2 regions of the Streptomyces kanamyceticus genome follow, and region 1 is predicted to be linked to the other one. Evidence: riboswitches for the same ligand, from Rfam matches in the RefSeq annotation. Region 1 holds a riboswitch; the other holds the start of a gene.
The links. A riboswitch is a leader RNA that binds a small molecule or an ion and turns the genes downstream of it on or off. The one in region 1 is predicted to bind glycine.
Positions count from the first base shown of each region.

Region 2: another riboswitch for glycine. It lies ahead of gcvT (glycine cleavage system aminomethyltransferase GcvT); the one in region 1 lies ahead of gcvP (aminomethyl-transferring glycine dehydrogenase).

Region 1 is NZ_CP023699.1:8,548,898-8,558,293, forward strand. It holds gene CP970_RS37145 (small basic family protein) at 1-326, shown strand, start outside; gene CP970_RS37150 (DUF881 domain-containing protein) at 332-1,159, shown strand; gene CP970_RS37155 (FHA domain-containing protein) at 1,242-2,204, shown strand; gene ftsR (transcriptional regulator FtsR) at 2,247-2,990, shown strand; gene CP970_RS37165 (bifunctional nuclease family protein) at 3,066-3,539, shown strand; gene CP970_RS37170 (MerR family transcriptional regulator) at 3,710-4,327, shown strand; gene CP970_RS37175 (DNA polymerase IV) at 4,412-5,851, shown strand; gene CP970_RS37180 (PRC-barrel domain-containing protein) at 5,933-6,310, opposite strand; glycine riboswitch at 6,455-6,553, shown strand; gene gcvP (aminomethyl-transferring glycine dehydrogenase) at 6,746-9,396, shown strand, end outside.
Region 2 is NZ_CP023699.1:3,204,331-3,213,726, reverse strand. It holds gene CP970_RS12890 (HSP90 family protein) at 1-40, opposite strand, end outside; gene CP970_RS44180 (hypothetical protein) at 52-201, opposite strand; gene CP970_RS12885 (GntR family transcriptional regulator) at 460-1,002, opposite strand; gene CP970_RS12880 (alpha/beta hydrolase) at 1,186-2,748, shown strand; gene CP970_RS12875 (L-serine ammonia-lyase) at 2,768-4,138, opposite strand; gene glyA (serine hydroxymethyltransferase) at 4,327-5,589, opposite strand; gene gcvH (glycine cleavage system protein GcvH) at 5,613-5,990, opposite strand; gene gcvT (glycine cleavage system aminomethyltransferase GcvT) at 6,089-7,213, opposite strand; glycine riboswitch at 7,249-7,362, opposite strand; glycine riboswitch at 7,363-7,490, opposite strand; gene CP970_RS12855 (AAA family ATPase) at 7,621-8,310, shown strand; gene CP970_RS12850 (enhanced serine sensitivity protein SseB) at 8,387-9,166, shown strand; gene CP970_RS12845 (enhanced serine sensitivity protein SseB C-terminal domain-containing protein) at 9,286-9,396, shown strand, end outside.

The sequences.
Region 1 (9,396 bases):
CCGTACTGGGCCTCGTCGTGGGAGTCGTGGCCGGATTGTTGGTTCGGCCCGAGGTTCCGGCGGTGGTCGAGCCGTACCTTCCGATCGCCGTGGTCGCGGCGCTCGATGCCGTGTTCGGAGGCCTGCGCGCGATGCTCGACGGCATCTTCGACGACAAGGTCTTCGTGGTCTCGTTCCTGTCGAACGTGGTGGTGGCCGCCCTGATCGTGTTCCTGGGCGACAAGTTGGGCGTGGGCGCGCAGCTGTCCACCGGCGTCGTCGTCGTCCTCGGCATCCGGATCTTCTCCAACGCGGCCGCGATCCGCCGCCACGTCTTCAGGGCGTGACGCCGATGAGCGCTGACGAGACGCCCGGCTACAACCGGCGCAGGGAACTCCCCGCCGAGGTCCCCAGCGAGTCCGAGGCCCCCGCGCCGCCCGCACCGGAGCCGCCGCGGCTCACGGGCAGGCAGCGCCTTGCACAGGGGCTGTGGCCGCCGCGGGTGACGCGGCCTCAACTCATCGTGGCCCTGTTGCTGTTCGTCCTCGGCCTCGGCCTGGCCATTCAGGTGCGGTCCAACAACGACAGCAGTGCGCTGCGCGGCGCACGCCAAGAAGATCTCGTACGCATCCTCGATGAACTGGATGACCGTACGCAGCGTCTGGAAGAGGAGAAGCGGCGCCTCGAGGAACAGCGGACCGGGTTGGAGAACAGCTCGGACCAAGCGGAAGAGGCCCGCAAGCAGACGGTCGAGCGAGAACGGCAACTCGGCATCCTGGCCGGCACGGTGGCGGCACAGGGGCCCGGCATCACGCTCTCCATCAAGGACGAGAAGGGGGCGATCGAGGCGGACATGCTGCTCGACGCGATTCAGGAGCTGCGCGCCGCGGGCGCCGAGGCCATCCAGATCAACGACGTACGCGTGGTGGCCAACACCCATCTCTCGGACGCGAACGGTGGCGGCGTGCGGGTGGACGGCCGCAAGGTCGGCGCACCGTACCTCTTCAAGGTGATCGGGAAGCCGCAGGATCTGGAACCTGCGCTGAACATCCCGGGAGGCGTGGTGCAGACTCTGGAGAAGGAGCAGGCCACGGTCGGCGTGACCCGCTCGGAGAAGATCGTCGTGGACGCCTTGCGACCTGCGAAGCGGCCTGACTACGCTCGGTCGTCCTCCCCGTGAGGCGGGGACGCATGAGGGCCGCTGGTCAAGGGCATGAGGTTGCGGGGGGTCGGCGCACCGAAGGGGTGGTGCGTGGTGGAAACTGTTTGGTGGATACGGACGTTGTGAGGATGTCTGGTTCACCGATGAATACCGGTGTGTGCAATCAGGGTTCGTCCTGCCCCACGGGCGGGTCTGTTTCGGTCAAGGGGAATCGCCCGTGAAGTTGTTTGCGAAGTTGTTCGGCAAGAGCGCACGTGAGGACAGTGGCAATCCCGCCACCGCCCGGCACCGTGCCCCGCGCCATGGAGATGGTGAGGACCAGGGGGCCGAGCGCCCCATGTTCCGTGATCAGGTCGCTGGTCCAGGTGGTGACATTTCGGGTGGTCAGGGCGCGTCGTCTGTTGACCCTGCCGGTCCCGGCCGCATAGGTTTCGGAGAACCGTCAACCTCAAGTACGGGTGGAGGGTTCACTCCCGACCCGTACGCAACGAATGCCCGCGCGGGGCAGCCGCGGCAGGAGGATCCGTCCATGGCCCTGGTGTGTACGAGGTGCGGGAACCGGAATGCGGAGGCGAGCCGCTTCTGCTCCAACTGCGGTGCGCCGCTGCGGGCCGGGGCGACGCCCGAGCGGGCGTCCGAGACGACCTCGACGATCTCCATCTCCGGCCTTGAGGCCTACGACGCGGAGGTGACCGGGCAGAATCCGTCGCCCGCGCTGTCTCCGGAGGCGCAGGCCGCCGTCGACGCGCTGCCGTTGGGCTCGGCGCTCCTCGTGGTGCGTCGCGGTCCCAACTCGGGCAGTCGTTTCCTGCTCGACGGTGATCTGACCACGGCGGGGCGTCACCCGCAGAGCGACATCTTCCTCGACGACGTGACGGTGTCGCGTCGCCACGTGGAGTTCCGTCGCGTGCAGGACGGCTCCTTCACCGTCGCCGACGTGGGCAGTCTGAACGGCACGTACGTCAACCGGGAGCGGATCGACTCCGTCGCGCTGTCCAACGGCGATGAGGTCCAGATCGGTAAGTACCGACTGGTCTTCTACGCGAGCCAGCGGGGCATCTGACCCTCTTCCCGATCCGTCCGGGGGGACCCCCAGGGAAGGTCCATGCTGCAAACACCGAGGGGCGGTGCCGGTCACGGCACCGCCGCCGCGGACCGTCGGCTCATGAGCATCGGTACCGTGCTGAACGAGCTGCGGGACGAATTTCCCGAGGTCACCATCTCCAAGATCAGGTTCTTGGAGTCCGAGGGCCTCATCGAGCCGGAGCGCACGCCTTCGGGCTACCGGAAGTTCAGCCCGGAGGACGTCGAGCGGCTCGCTCACGTGCTGCGGATACAGCGGGACCACTATCTGCCGCTCAAGGTCATCCGGGAGTACCTCGACGCCCTGGAGCGCGGTGAGCGGGCTCCGCTGCCCTCTCTGGGGCGACAGCGGGACGCCGGTGACACCGAGGGTCAGGACGACGTCGAGGGGCCGACCGCCGCCCGCGTGGGGCGGGACGAGCTGCTGGCCGTCGCCGAGATCGACGAGGTCCAGCTCGACGAGTGGGAGACGTACGGGCTCGTCGCTCCGCTGCCGGACGGTGGCTATGACGCGGAGGCGATCACGGTCGCCTCGCTCGTCGTCGAGCTCGGCAGGTTCGGAATCGAGCCGCGGCACCTTCGCGCCATGAAGGCCGCCGCCGAGCGGGAGGCCGGGCTCGTCGACCAGCTCGTCGCGCCGCTGCGGCGGCATCGTAATCCGCAGACCAGGGCCCACGCCGAGGCCCGTACCAAAGAGCTGGTGGGTCTCACGGGGAAGCTGCACTCGGCGCTGGTGCAGACCGCGCTCGGGGTCAGACTGCCCTGATCCGAGGGGTGCTCAGCCACTACTCGGCGGGTGCCCGACTACCCAAACCTGCCAGCCACGTCCTAGGGTTGCTGTGTGAACGAGCTCGACGTCGTAGGTGTCCGGGTCGAAATGCCCTCCAACCAACCGATCGTGCTCCTGCGTGAAGTGGGAGGCGACCGCTACCTCCCCATCTGGATCGGACCGGGGGAGGCGACCGCGATCGCCTTCGCGCAGCAGGGCATGGCACCCGCACGACCGCTGACCCACGACCTGTTCAAGGACGTGCTGGAGGCGGTGGGCCAGGAGCTCTCCGAAGTGCGCATCACGGACCTCCGCGAAGGGGTCTTCTACGCGGAGCTGGTCTTCGCGAGCGGTGTCGAGGTGAGCGCGCGTCCTTCCGACGCCATAGCGCTCGCGCTGCGCACCGGGACCCCAATCTACGGAAGCGACGGTGTCCTCGACGACGCGGGCATCGCGATCCCGGACGAGCAGGAGGACGAGGTGGAGAAGTTCCGCGAGTTCCTCGACCAGATCTCGCCCGAGGACTTCGGTACCAACAGCCAGTGAGCCGCCTCCGGGCGGCCCGCGCCGGACCATTCGGCTAGCCTTTCCCGGCGGTGAGACACGGGAAACCACTCTCAGGGTGATTATCACTCGGCGTGCCTAGTGTGGCGATCGTTGACGAGCCCCTGGTGACTGCCTACCGTCGAGAAGGCAGGTCAAGGAGGGAGGTCGGCGTGAGAAGCAGCGGCGACGGTACGGCGGTGGGCGGTCCGTACCCGTTTCACAGCGGCGCGGCCGATCACTCTCCGAAACGGCCCATGGCGGTCCAGGGGAGCGGGGACGCGACGTCCGAGAACTCCGAGCAGATCGGGTATCGCGGTCCCACCGCGTGCGCGGCCGCCGGTATCACGTATCGACAGCTCGACTACTGGGCCCGCACGGGCCTGGTCGAGCCCAGCGTGCGGGCCGCGGGCGGGTCGGGGACCCAGCGGCTCTACAGCTTCAGGGACGTCGTCGTCCTGAAGATCGTGAAGCGGTTCCTCGACACCGGGGTGTCGCTGCAGAACATCCGCACCACGGTCCAGCACCTGCGGGAGCGCGGGTTCCGTGATCTCGAGCGGATGACGCTGATGAGCGACGGGGCCACGGTCTACGAATGCACCTCGCCCAGCGAGGTCCACGATCTGCTCCAGGGCGGTCAGGGCGTCTTCGGGATCGCCGTGGGCGTCGTCTGGCGGGACGTCGAGTCCGCGCTGTCCCAGCTGCACGGTGAGCGCATCGACACCGGGGAGACGCTCGTCGGGCACAACCCCGCCGACGAGCTCGCCAGGCGCCGCAACAGGGCCGTCTGAGAGCCTCCGCCCCGACGCCCGCCCTGACGCCGCTTCGCATGGCGCGAGGCGGCGTTGTCAGTGCCATAGGGCAGCATCGGGTGTGTGAGAAGCGCGCCGACGATTCTGCATCTGGACATGGATGCCTTCTACGCGTCCGCCGAGCAGGCCGCGAAGCCGAGCCTGCGCGGGAAGGCCGTGGTCGTGGGCGGCCTCGGGCCGCGCGGGGTGGTGGCCACCGCGTCGTACGAGGCGCGGCGGTTCGGGGTGCATTCGGCGATGCCGATGGGGCAGGCGCGGCGGCTCGCGCCGAACGCGGCGTACCTCGTGCCGCGCTTCGGTCTGTACCGGGAGGTCAGCGAGCAGGTGATGGGGCTCCTGCGGGAGCTGTCGCCGCTGGTGGAGCCGCTCAGCCTCGACGAGGCGTTCGTGGACCTGGAAGCGGGCGGCGTCGCCGATGACGAGGCCTCGGCCAGGGCCGTGGGGGAGCGGCTGCGGTCGGACATCAGGGCGGTGACGGGGCTGACCGGGTCGGTGGGGCTCGCGGTGTCCAAGATGCTCGCGAAGATCGCCTCGGAGGAGGCCAAGCCGGACGGGCTCCGGCTGATAGCGCCGGGGACGGAGCGGGCCCTGCTGGGACCGATGTCGGTGCGTACGCTGCCCGGGGTGGGCCCGGCCACCGGGGACCATCTGCGGCGGGCCGGGATCATGACGGTCGAGGAGATCGCGGAGGCCGGGGAGGACGAGCTCGTACGACTCCTCGGCAAGGCGCACGGCGGCTCGCTGTACGCGATGGCGCAGGCCCTTGACGAGCGGCCCGTGGTGGCGGAGCGGGACACCAAGTCGGTCAGCGTCGAGGACACGTACGACGTGGACATCCATGACCGGGTGCGGGTCCGTACGGAGGTCTCGCGGCTTGCCGAGCGGTGTGTGCAGCGGCTGCGGGCGGCGGGGCACTCGGGGCGGACCATCGTGCTGAAGGTGCGGCGGTTCGACTTCTCGACGCTGACGCGGTCCGAGACGCTGCGGGGGCCGACGGACGATCCCGGGGTGGTGCGGGAGGCCGCGGCGCGCCTGCTCGAGTCGGTGGACACCACGGGTGGGGTGCGGTTGCTGGGGGTGGGGGTCACGGGTCTCGCCGATTACACGCAGGAGGACCTGTTCGCGCAGGCACAGGCCGCTGAGGCCGCTGAGGCGGGGGAGGCTGCTGGTGCGGAGGGGGAGTCGGGGGCGGATGAGGCTGCCCCGGGTGAGCCGCGAGCGGAGGTCGTCGAGGAGCCGGTGGCGCCGGCCGAGCGGCGGTGGGCGGCGGGGCACGACGTGCGGCACGCCGAGTACGGGCACGGATGGGTGCAGGGGAGCGGTCTCGGGCGGGTGACCGTGCGCTTCGAGACGCCGGGGTCAGAGCCGGGACGGGTGCGGACGTTCAGGACCGACGACCTGGATCTCGAGCCCGCGGAGCCGTTGCCGCTGGTCGGAGTGGGGGTGCCGAGCGGGTGGGCCGAGCTGGCTCGGGGGTGTGGGGCGCCTGGGGGCCAGGAGTGACAGGAAGCCGAGGTGCGGGCTCGGGCTTGCGCGAAGCCGCGAAGCAGCGGTGCCGCGGTGCCGGTGCGGTGTGGGGCCGGGTCAGGACGTTTCTGAGCCTGCGATGTGGCCGAAGTCCTGGTCCTGCGGGGGTGACTGCGGGGGCGTGGTGTCCAGACCGTAGTGGTGGTAGAGCTGGAGTTCCTGTTCGGGGGAGAGGTGGCGGCCCACGCCGAAGTCGGGGGCGTCCTTGATCAGGGCGCGGTCGAACGGGATGCGCAGGGTGCCGTCGTCGATCAGTTCGCTCGGTTCCAGGGGGACGAAGGCGTCGCGGCTGAAGAGTCCGGTGCGTATGGCCGCCCACTCGGGGGCACCGGTCGCGTCGTCGAGGTAGACCTCGTCGATCGTGCCGATCTTCGCCCCGTTCCGGTCGAACGCCTTGCGGCCGATCAGGTTCCGCGGATCGATGTCGGTCTGCACGGGCCCTCCAGCTGGTCGAGGGGTGTCGAATATGGGCGTAACTCATCTTTAACCGCTCGTACTCACTACGAAAGAGCACTTCGGGGCAGGCGGCCACTCGAACGAACGGCCGTGGTCCTCGCTGGTAGGCTGGCGGCTGGCTGCTGACCCCGTGCGGGAGAGCTCTCCGGGAGGTGATTCCGGAGGCGCCGAAGGAGCAAATCCTCCCCGGAATCTCTCAGGCACCCGTACCGCATGGACGAGGTCACTCTGGAAAGCAGGGCGGGCGTCGGGCGGGCACGTTCGGAACCCTTCCTCACCGACGGTGAAAGCAGATCTGTCTCGGGACTCGACGGGTCTGTGAAGCTCTCAGGTTGAGATGACAGAGGGGGAGGCCGTCCGGGTACCCGCGCCGTGGTACCCCTCGCAGGTCGTGCAGACCAGGAGGCCTCCGCAATGACTGCCACCAATCGCATCCCGCTGTCCGAGCTCGAGCAGGGCATCCCCTTCGAGCAGCGGCACATAGGGCCCGATGCGGAAGCGCGGGCCAAGATGCTCGCCCAGGTCGGGTACGGCTCGCTCGACGAGCTGACGGCCGCCGCGGTGCCGGATGTGATCAAGAACGCCGAAGCGCTGAACCTGCCCGGTGCGCGCACCGAGGCCGAGGTGCTCGCCGAGCTGCGTTCGCTCGCCGACCGCAACCAGGTCCTCGATTCCATGATCGGGCTCGGCTACTACGGGACCTTCACCCCGCCGGTCATCCTGCGGAACGTGATGGAGAACCCGGCCTGGTACACCGCTTACACGCCGTACCAGCCGGAGATCTCGCAGGGCCGCCTCGAGGCGCTGCTCAACTTCCAGACCATGGTCGCCGAGCTGACGGGGCTCCCCACCTCAGGGGCCTCGCTCCTGGACGAGGGCACCGCCGCCGCCGAGGCCATGGCGCTCTCGCGGCGCATGGGCAAGGTCAAGAACGGTGTGTTCCTGGTCGACGCCGACGCGCTGCCGCAGACCATCGCCGTCATCCAGACCCGCGCCGAGCCGACCGGCGTCGAGATCGTCGTCGCCGATCTGAGCGAGGGCGTGCCCGCCGAGGTCGCCGAGCGCGGTGTGGTGGGCGTGCTGGTCCAGTACCCGGGCGCCTCCGGTGCCGTACGGGACATCAAGCCGCTGATCGACCAGGCGCACGAGCTCGGCGCGGTCGTCACCGTCGCCGCCGACCTGCTCGCGCTCACGCTGCTCACCTCGCCCGGCGAGCTCGGTGCCGACATCGCGGTCGGTACGACGCAGCGCTTCGGTGTGCCGATGGGCTTCGGCGGGCCGCACGCCGGTTACATGGCGGTGCGCGAGAAGTTCGCGCGCAGTCTGCCCGGGCGGCTCGTCGGCGTCTCCGTCGACGCCGACGGCAACAAGGCCTACCGGCTCGCGCTGCAGACCCGTGAGCAGCACATCCGCCGTGAGAAGGCCACCAGCAACATCTGTACCGCGCAGGTGCTGCTCGCGGTCATGGCCGGAATGTACGCGGTGTACCACGGGCCCGAGGGCCTCAAGTCGATCGCGCGGCGCACCCACCGGTACGCGACGCTGCTCGCCGCCGGGCTCACCGCGGGGGGTGTCGAGGTCGTGCACGGCGCGTACTTCGACACGCTGACCGTGCGTGTCGAGGGCAAGGCGGAGGAGCTCGTCTCCGCCGCCCGCGAAGGCGGCGTGAACATTCACCAGATCGACGCCGATCACGTCTCCCTCGCCTGTGACGAGACGACCACGCGCAAGCAACTGGCCGCCGTGTGGGGCGCCTTCGGTGTCGAGGCCGACGTCGACGCGCTCGACGCCGAGGCCGCGGACACGCTGCCCGGCGGCCTGCTGCGCGGTGACGACTACCTCGCGCACCCGGTCTTCCACCAGCACCGTTCCGAGACGTCGATGCTGCGCTACCTGCGCAAGCTGGCCGACCGTGACTACGCGCTCGACCGCGGCATGATCCCGCTGGGCTCCTGCACCATGAAGCTCAACGCGACCACCGAGATGGAGCCGGTCACCTGGCCCGAGTTCGGGCAGCTGCACCCCTTCGCGCCCGCCCAGCAGGCGCAGGGCTACCTCACGCTCATCCGTGAGCTGGAGGAGCGGCTCGCCGAGGTGACCGGATACGACAAGGTCTCGCTGCAGCCCAACGCCGGGTCGCAGGGCGAGCTCGCCGGGCTCCTCGCGGTGCGCGGCTACCACCGCGCCAACGGCGACGAGCAGCGCACCGTCTGCCTGATCCCGTCCTCCGCGCACGGCACGAACGCCGCGAGTGCCGTGATGGCCGGGATGAAGGTCGTGGTCGTGAAGACCGCCGACGACGGCGAGATCGACGTCGAGGACCTGCGTGCCAAGATCGAGAAGCACCGCGACGAGCTGTCCGTGCTGATGATCACCTACCCGTCGACGCACGGCGTCTTCGAGGAGCACGTCGCCGATATCTGCGCCCAGGTGCACGAGGCCGGTGGCCAGGTGTACGTCGACGGGGCCAACCTCAACGCCCTGGTGGGCCTCGCCAAGCCGGGTCACTTCGGCGGCGACGTCTCGCACCTGAACCTGCACAAGACCTTCTGCATCCCGCACGGCGGCGGCGGTCCCGGCGTCGGTCCGGTCGGGGTGCGCGAGCACCTCGCGCCGTACCTGCCCAACCACCCGCTGCAGCCCGCGGCAGGTCCCGAGACCGGGGTCGGGCCGATCTCCGCCGCGCCGTGGGGCTCGGCCGGGATCCTGCCGATCTCCTGGTCGTACGTACGCCTCATGGGCGGCGAGGGGCTCAAGCGCGCGACCCAGGTCGCGGTGCTCTCCGCCAACTACATCGCCAAGCGCCTCGAGCCGCACTTCCCGGTGCTCTACACCGGTCCCGGCGACCTCGTCGCGCACGAGTGCATCATCGATCTGCGGCCGCTCTCCAAGGAGACCGGTGTCAGCGTCGACGACATCGCCAAGCGGCTCATCGACTACGGCTTCCACGCGCCGACCATGTCGTTCCCGGTGGCGGGGACGCTGATGATCGAGCCGACGGAGAGCGAGGACCTGGTCGAGATCGACCGGTTCTGCGAGGCGATGATCGCGATCCGTGCGGAGAT
Region 2 (9,396 bases), 5.3 Mb from region 1:
CGACGAGCCCGCGCAGGTCGACCTGGAAGCTGTGTGCCATGCGCCCGGGGCCTACCGCGCCGTCCGGTTCCCGGGGGTGCCCGCGGGCACCCCCGCGCCGTACGGGAAGACGTCCGTGTCGTACGCGCACGCGTGCACGTCGTAAGCGTCCACGTCGTACGAGCGGGAGAACAGGCTCCGGGTGCCTTCGGGCAGGCCCATGTGCGTTCCTCGGTCGGGGGCGAGTGCGGGGTCCGGAGCCCGGAAGGGGGTCGGGCTCCGGATGGATGCGCATACATCCACGCTGAGCCTGTCAAATCCCCTGGCCCGGGGCATCCGTAGAACTACGCAATTGCCTACGCAATCAACGGCCGGTCGGTGGGCAGCACCGGCGCGGGCAATTCGTAGAGCCCGGTCCACCGGCGATCCGCTCGTGGAGCGACCGCCGGTCCGCGTGGCCGTCGTCGGTGGTGGGCACGGTCAGCCGATCCTGATCTCGTAGCGCAGCCGCTGCCGGTGGGCCGGCATCGCCATCTTGTCGACCTGGAGGGGGCGGTCGTCGGCGTCCAGTGTGACCCGGCTCAGCTGGAGGATCGGTTCGTCCGGGGCCAGGTTCAGGGTCTGGCGTTCCGTCGCGTCGGGCATGCGGGCGATCACGTCCTCGCGTACGCGCACGCCGGTGTAGCCGAGTCGGGCGAGGAGGGTGACCGCTCCGCCCGGGATCTTTCCCTTCTCGGCGAGGCGGGTGCCGCGGGCGATGTGGGCCGGGTAGTACGTGTCCGTCAACTCGATGGGTTCGCCGTCGAGTTGGATGATCCTGCGGCGTACGACGACGGTTTCCGAGGCGGGCAGGTGGAGCAGGGCCGCGACGTCCTCCGGAGCGGGCACCTCACCGGCGTACGTGATGTGCTGGCTCCCCTTGCCGCCACGGGCGGCGGCCTCGACGCCCCAGGCGTCGGGCTGCCCGCTCTCTCGCGGCGTCAGGTACGGCATCGAGGTGCTGACCCACATGCTCTCGCTCACGGCGTCCTCCGGGGTGCCTGGCTTCCAGCCTTGCCGCTTCACACGCTAAGCGACCCGGTCCGGGCCCACGTCAACGACGATTTGCCCGCGTCGGGACGGGATGTCGCCGGAACCGACCCCCTCGTCCACCCCTCAGACAACCCGGGGCATCCTGCTCCCTGAACCGATCCCGGGAGTCCCTCCTTGAACCGCGCCGGACGGCACCGCCGTCACCCCCTCGCCCTGCCACTGGCCGTCCTGTCCCTGGCCGCCGCCTCGCTCGTCGGCTGCGGCGGCACGGGCGGCACGGGCGGCACGGGCGGTTCCGGTGCGGAGGAGCAGGCCGCGCTCAAGCTGTTCTACGGGCAGAAGCTGACGTGGGCCGACTGCGGGGACCTGAAGTGTGCGCGGCTCACCGTGCCCAGGGACTACGGCCACCCGGAGAACGGGAAGACCTTCGTCCTGCCGGTGACGAAGGCGGCGACGGCCGACCCGGACGAGCGCGTCGGCTCGCTCGTCTACAACCCGGGCGGGCCCGGCGCCTCCGGTGTGAGCGACCTGAAGGCGGACGGTGGCGAGGTGTTCAGCCGCGCCGTGCGCGCCCGCTTCGACATCGTCTCCTTCGACCCCCGCGGCGTGGGCGGCAGCAAGCCCGCGGTGACGTGCGCGCAGGACACCGGTGAGGAGTCCGGGGAACCCGAGCCGATCACCCCCGCCACCGCGAAGGACCGCGCCCGCGCGTTCGCCGCGGCCCGCGCCGAGGCGGCCGGGTGCGTACGGGCCAGCGGCGGCATCCTGCGCCAGGTCGGCACGGTGGACGCGGCCCGTGACCTGGACGTCCTGCGCGCGGCGCTCGGCGACAAGAAGCTGACCTACCTGGGCTGGTCCTACGGCACGAGCCTCGGCACCTCGTACGCCGAACAGTTCCCGCACCGCGTCCGCGCCCTCGTCCTGGACGGCGCGATCGACCCCTCCCTGAACTGGCGGCAGCGCGCGCTGAGCCAGGGCACCGGCTTCCGCCGAGCCGTCGACGACTACGCCGAGCAGTGCGCCGACATCGCGGGCGACAGCTGCCCCGGCGCGACGCCGCGGGAGATATCCGAGCTGATCGAGGAGCTCTACGAGCAGGCGGCGCGTGAGCCGCTGCCGGTCGACGACGAGGATCTGTACGACGTCGACGCCAGGACGCTGCTCGACATCGTCACGGGCGCGATGTACACCCCGGAGGACCAGTGGGAGGACCTCTCCGAGGCGTTGAGCGCGGCGGTGGACGGCGACGGCACCAAGCTGGCGGCGCTGGCCGAAGGCGACGAGCCGTCCACCGACTCCCACAAGAAGCCGCGCGGCACGGACCCCGAGAACGACGACGAGGCCATCCTCGCCGTCAGCTGCCTGGACACCCCGCACCCGCGCACCGCAGGCCCCTACTGGAACGCCCTCGGCCCGGCGGGGAAGGCCGCGGGCGTGTACGGCACCTCAAGCGTCGTCGACGAGCTGACCTGCGCGAACTGGCCCACCGGCACCCAGCGCCCGCACCGCGTCAGCGCCAAGGGCGTCCCGCCGGTCCTGGTGGTGGGCACCACGGGCGACCCGGCCACGCCGTACGAGGAGGCGCGGGCGCTGGCGGAACAGTTCCCCGGCGGCATGCTCCTGACCTACGAGGGCGTGGGCCACACCGCGTACGGCCGCGCGGGTTCCTGCGTGACCGAGGCCGTCGACGCCTACCTCATCACCAGGAAGCCGGTCGGCTCCGACGCCACCTGTTGACGCACCCGGCCCCGCCGCCTCAGCACTCGATGATGTTCACCGCGAGCCCGCCCCGAGCCGTCTCCTTGTACTTGACGCTCATGTCCGCGCCCGTCTCCTTCATGGTCTTGATGACCTTGTCGAGGGAGACCTTGTGGGAGCCGTCGCCGCGCATCGCCATCTTCGCCGCGGTGACGGCCTTGACCGCCGCCATGCCGTTGCGCTCGATGCACGGGATCTGCACGAGGCCGCCGACCGGGTCGCAGGTCAGGCCGAGGTTGTGTTCCATGCCGATCTCGGCGGCGTTCTCGACCTGGGAGGGGGAGCCGCCCATGACCTCGGCCAGGGCGCCCGCCGCCATCGAGCAGGCGGAGCCGACCTCGCCCTGGCAGCCGACCTCGGCGCCGGAGATCGAGGCGTTCTCCTTGAAGAGCATGCCGATGGCGCCCGCGGCGAGCAGGAAGCGGACCACGCCCTCCTCGTCGGCGCCGGGCACGAAGTTCATGTAGTAGTGCAGGACGGCGGGGATGATGCCCGCCGCGCCGTTCGTGGGGGCGGTGACCACGCGGCCGCCCGCGGCGTTCTCCTCGTTCACGGCCATCGCGTAGAGCGTGATCCACTCCATGGCGCGGGCCTGCGGGTCGCCCTCGGCGCGCAGCTGGCGCGCCGAGTTGGCCGCGCGGCGGCGGACCTTGAGGCCGCCGGGCAGGATGCCCTCGCGGGACATGCCGCGGGACACGCACGCCTGCATGACGCCCCAGATGTCGAGGAGGCCCGCCCGGATCTCTTCCTCGGTGCGCCACGCCTTCTCGTTCTCCAGCATCAGCGCGGAGATGGAGAGGCCGGTGTCGGAGGCCAGGCGCAGGAGCTCGTCACCGGTGCGGAAGGGGTGCTTCAGCACCGTGTCGTCGGGGACGATCGGGTTCTCGCCCGCGACGGCGTCCTCGTCGACGACGAAGCCGCCGCCCACCGAGTAGTACGTCTTCTCCAGGACGGGCGCGCCGTCATGGCCGTACGCGAAGATCGTCATGCCGTTGGCGTGGTACGGCAGCGCCTTGCGGCGGTGCAGGATCAGGTCCTCGTCGAAGTCGAAGGCGATCTCGTGCATGCCGAGCAGGTTCAGCTTGCCGGTCGACTTGATCTCCTCGACGCGGTCGTCGGCCGACTCCACGTTCACCGTGCGCGGCGACTCGCCCTCCAGGCCGAGCAGGACGGCCTTGGGGGTGCCGTGCCCGTGCCCGGTGGCGCCGAGCGAGCCGTACAGCTCGGCTCGTATCGCGGTGGTGTGGGCCATCAGGCCCTCGTTCTTGAGGCGGCTCGCGAACATGCGGGCAGCGCGCATCGGACCGACCGTGTGGGAGCTGGACGGGCCGATGCCGATCGAGAACAGGTCGAAGACCGAGATGGCCACGGGAAACTCCAATGGTGGTTGGTAGACGCCGTTGTCTGCCGGGTGGTGCAGAGGTACGGGTGGTGCAGAAGAACGGACAGCACGGGTGGTGCCGGGCGCGAGACGTGGTGCGGGGCACCGCGCCCACTGTCCTCAGTGTCCAGTGTGCGCGGTGCCCCGGAAGAACGTACGAACTAAAGCGTACGAAACTACTTCAGGCCGGGGTACAGCGGGTGCTTGTCGGCCAGAGCGGTCACCCGGGCCTTGAGGGCCTCCGCGTCGAAGCCCGGCTTCAGGGCCTCGGCGATGACGTCGGCGACCTCACGGAAGTCGTCGGCGTCGAAGCCGCGCGTGGCGAGCGCGGGGGTGCCGATCCGCAGGCCCGACGTGACCATCGGGGGGCGCGGGTCGTTCGGGACGGCGTTGCGGTTGACCGTGATGCCGACCTCGTGGAGGCGGTCCTCGGCCTGCTGCCCGTCGAGCTCGGAGTCGCGCAGGTCCACCAGGACCAGGTGCACGTCCGTGCCGCCGGACGCCACGCCGACGCCGACGGCCTTCGCGTCGTCCTGCACCAGGCGCTCGGCCAGGATGCGGGCGCCGTCCAGGGTGCGCTCCTGTCGCTCCTTGAACTCCTCGCTCGCCGCGACCTTGAAGGAGACGGCCTTGGCCGCGATCACGTGCTCCAGAGGGCCGCCCTGGAAGCCCGGGAAGACCGCGGAGTTCAGCTTCTTCGCGAAGTCCTTGTTGCGGGCCAGGATGATGCCGCCGCGCGGGCCGCCGAGGGTCTTGTGCGTGGTGGAGGTGACCACGTCCGCGTACGGCACCGGGTTGGGGTGCAGGCCCGCGGCGACGAGCCCGGCGAAGTGCGCCATGTCGACCCACAGCTTCGCGCCGACCTCGTCGGCGATCCGGCGGAACTCCGCGAAGTCCAGCTGGCGCGGGTAGGCGGACCAGCCCGCGATGATCACCTTGGGGCTGTTCTCCTTGGCCAGGCGCTCGACCTCGGCCATGTCGACCAGACCGGCCTCGTCCACGTGGTACGCGACCACGTTGAACTGCTTGCCGGAGAAGTTCAGGCGCATGCCGTGGGTGAGGTGGCCGCCGTGCGCCAGGTCCAGGCCGAGGATCGTGTCGCCGGGCTGGGCGATCGCGAAGAGGGCGGCCTGGTTGGCGGAGGCGCCCGAGTGCGGCTGGACGTTGGCGTACTCGGCGCCGAACAGCTCCTTGACCCGGTCGATCGCGATCTGCTCGGCGACGTCGACGTGCTCGCAGCCGCCGTAGTAGCGGCGGCCGGGGTAGCCCTCGGCGTACTTGTTGGTGAGGACCGTGCCCTGGGCCTCCATGACGGCGACCGGAGCGAAGTTCTCCGAGGCGATCATTTCCAGGGTGGACTGCTGGCGGTGGAGCTCGGCGTCGACGGCGGCGGCGACGTCCGGGTCAAGCTCATGGAGAGGGGTGTTGAGAAGCGACATCACACGATCCCTATCGGTATGGGTCAGCCGGCGGTGAAGGCGGTGTACTCATCGGCGGAGAGCAGGTCGTCCGGCTCGCCGGTGATGCGCACCTTGAACAGCCAACCGCCCTCGAACGGGGCGGAGTTGACCAGCGACGGGTCCTCGACGACGTCCTGGTTGGCGGCGACGATCTCGCCGGTGACCGGGGCGTACAGGTCGCTGACCGACTTGGTCGACTCCAGCTCACCGCAGGACTCGCCCGCGGTCACGGTGTCGCCGACCTCGGGGAGCTGGGCGAAGACGACGTCACCGAGCGCGTTGGCCGCGTGCTCCGTGATGCCGACGACCGCCACGCCGTCCTCGGTGGCCGACAGCCACTCGTGCTCCTTGCTGTAACGCAGCTGCTGGGGGTTGCTCATGTCCTGAATTCTCCTGTACGCGGGGGAGTGCTGATGAACGGGGGAGCTGAGGGAAGGCCGCGGCGGCCGCGAGCGCTGTCCCCGGCGCTCGTGAAGCGTTACTTCTGACGCTTGTAGAACGGCAGCGCCACGACCTCGTACGGCTCGTGCGTGCCGCGGATGTCGACGCCGACACCCCGCGTGCCCGGCTCCGCGTGCGCCGCGTCGACGTACGCGATGGCGATGGGCTTGCCCAGCGTCGGGGACGGGGCACCCGAGGTGACCTCGCCGATGACCTTGCCGTCGGCGACCACGGAGAACCCGGCGCGCGGCACCCGGCGGCCCTCGGCGATCAGGCCCACGAGCTTGCGCGGCGGGGCGGCCTCGGCGCGCTCGGCGGCGGCCGCGAGCGCCGCGCGCCCCACGAAGGAGTCGGACTGCGAGGTCTTCTCGAACTTGACGACCCGGCCCAGGCCCGCGTCGAACGGCGTGAGGGCGGCGGTCAGCTCGTGCCCGTACAGCGGCATGCCCGCCTCCAGGCGCAGCGTGTCGCGGCAGGAGAGCCCGGCGGGGACCATGCCGACGGGCGTGCCCGCCTCCATCAGCGCGCTCCACAGCTTCTCGGCGTCGCCGGGGGAGACGAAGAGCTCGAAGCCGTCCTCGCCGGTGTAGCCCGTGCGGGCGATCAGGGCGGGGACGCCCGCGACGGTGCCGGGCAGGCCCGCGTAGTACTTGAGCCCGTCCAGGTCGGCGTCCGTGAGCGACTTCAGGATGCCGGAGGACTCGGGGCCCTGGACGGCGAGCAGCGCGTACGCGTCGCGGTCGTCGCGGACCTCGGCGTCGAACTGGGCGACCCGGTCGCTCAGCACGTCGAGGACGACCTGGGCGTTGGAGGCGTTGGCGACCACCATGTACTCGGTCTCGCCGAGCCGGTAGACGATCAGGTCGTCCAGGATCCCGCCGTCCGCGGCGACGATCATGGTGTAGCGGGCCCGGCCGAGGCCGACCGAGCCGATGTTGCCGACCAGCGCGAAGTTCAGGAAGTCCGCGGCCGCGGGGCCTGTGACGGTGATCTCGCCCATGTGCGACAGGTCGAAGAGACCGGCCTTGGTGCGCACGGCGTTGTGCTCGTCGCGCTCGCTGGCGTACCGCAGCGGCATGTCCCAGCCCGCGAAGTCGGTCATGGTCGCGCCGAGCGCGCGATGGGCGGCATCGAGGGCGGTCAGACGGGGGGCAGTGCTCATGAAGGGAACTCCCAGGGCATGACGGGCGAGGTCGATCCTCCCCATCTGTCATCGGAACCTGAGAGGTTCGCCGGGAGTGTCCCCGTACGCGGGGTACCCGGCTTGCACCTTGGGTGGGACCGCAGGAGCGGTCCGCTTTTCAGATGTGCCTCGCCCGCGCGGTACGGGGCCTGAGAGATTCAAGGGAGGGACTTGCTCCTTCGGCGCCCCAGTGCGTCGTCGGCACGTCGTCAACGTGTCGTACGACGGCTGCTGGGAACTCTCCCGCGCGGATTCAAACGGCCGGTATGGAGTTGGCGGGCACATCATTGCACGCGACCCTGCTGAGGGGGAGCCGTGGCCCGGGAATGCTCTTGTGCCGCATTACCTTCTCTTTACACTTGCCGGGGAAGCAGTACGTGACCGCTATGGGGAGGCCGATCACGGTGCGCAGCAAGGCCAGTGTCTACGCCACGACCACGGGGGTGGCGCTGCCCAAGCAGGCCATCGCCCCAGCCAGGGAGAGCTGTGTCCCGCTCCCGGTCGCCGTGGTCAGGGACCTCAGACAGCGGGCAGGACACAGCCCGCACCGCCTCACCTTCGCCGCCGGCGACCTGGTCGTCGTCTCGGGACTGCCGGGCGGCGGCAAGTCGACGCTGATGCGGCAGGCGGTCGAAGGGCCGCGCGTCGACTCCCAGGACACCCGCGACCGCTGGGCCCGCCGCATGCCGGGGCGGCTGCCGTACGCGGTCTACCGCCCCCTGGTCCGCCTCGCGCACTACGCGGGCCTGCGCCGCGTGCTGCGCTCCGGCGAGAGCGTCGTCGTACACGACTGCGGCACCCAGGCGTGGGTGCGCCGCTGGCTCGCCCGCGAGGCCGTGCGGCGCGGCACGACCCTGCACCTGCTGCTCCTCGACGTGCCCGCCGACACCGCCCTCGACGGCCAGCGGGCGCGCGGCCGCGGCGTGTCGCGGTACGCCTTCGCCCGGCACCGCAGAACGGTCGGCCGCCTGGTCGGCGCCGCCGAGCGCGGCGACCTGCCGCGCGGCTGCGGCTCCGCGGTGCTCCTGGACCGGCGGGCCGCGGGAGTGCTGCGGGGGATCGGCTTCGAGAGCTGAGCCCAGCTGAGCCCGCCGCCCGTCGGGGATAGGGTTCGAGCCGCAGGCAGAGCGGTCGCGAGCAGGGGTTGGACAGATGGACTTTCCGGCGCAGGCACATGCCCATCCGTACGGCGGATGGCCGGGCAACGAACTGGAGGAGGTGCTCGCGACCTCCCTCGGCGCCGCGGCCTCCGCGGGCGGGCGCATCGTCGAGGTGCTCGGGCGCAGCCCGATCTGGATCCCGCTGCCGAACGGCGGCGGCCCCGAGAACGGCACGCTCGACCTGCCGACGCTGGAGATCGACGGCCAGGCGTACGTCCCGGTCTTCAGCTCCGAGCAGCAGTTCCGCCAGGCCCTCGGCGACGCGGCGGACCGGATGGGCCACACCGTGGCGCCCGCCGTCGAGTTCGCGCGCGGCCTTCCCCCGCAGCTGGGCATCGCCCTGAACCCGGACGGCACCGTCGGCGTCCCGCTGCCGCCCGCGGCCGTCGCCGAGCTCTGCCGCGCCGGACGCACCCCGCTGGACGGGCCCGCGGGCGGCGGGCGGGTACGTCTGTACGAGCCGGACTGGCAGCACGACCCGGTGGACTTCCTGGCCGCGGCGGGCCGGGAGTTCGAGGCGACGGGCGTGGTGCTCACGGCGCGCCGCTGCCTGGCCGACGTCGAGACGGACGACCCGACCCTCTTCATCGGCGTCGAGCTGTCCACCTGGGACGGCAACGCGCGCGACCTGCCGATGGAGGCCCTTGCTCGGGCTCTTGGTCAGACGCCCGCGCCGTGGCCGGTGAACCTCGTGCTGCTCGACGTGGCGCAGGACCCGGTGGGCGACTGGCTGCGCGAGCGGGTGCGGCCCTTTTATCACCGCGCGGCCTGAGGCCACGTACGTCAAGTCCGCGCCGGGATCGCCGCTTAAGCTGGTTTCATGACCCGGCCGGGGCACAGTGGTGCCCGGCGACGGGGTTCGTCGGTTTCGTCATGAAGGGGCGGTTACGGGTGAGTGCGTCGGGCACGGCCGCGGGCGATGGGGTCTCCCCTGGACGGGCTGGTTCGAGCCTCGGGGGACAGGTCGAGCAGGTGCTGCGCCAGGTGACGCCGGGGCGCTAC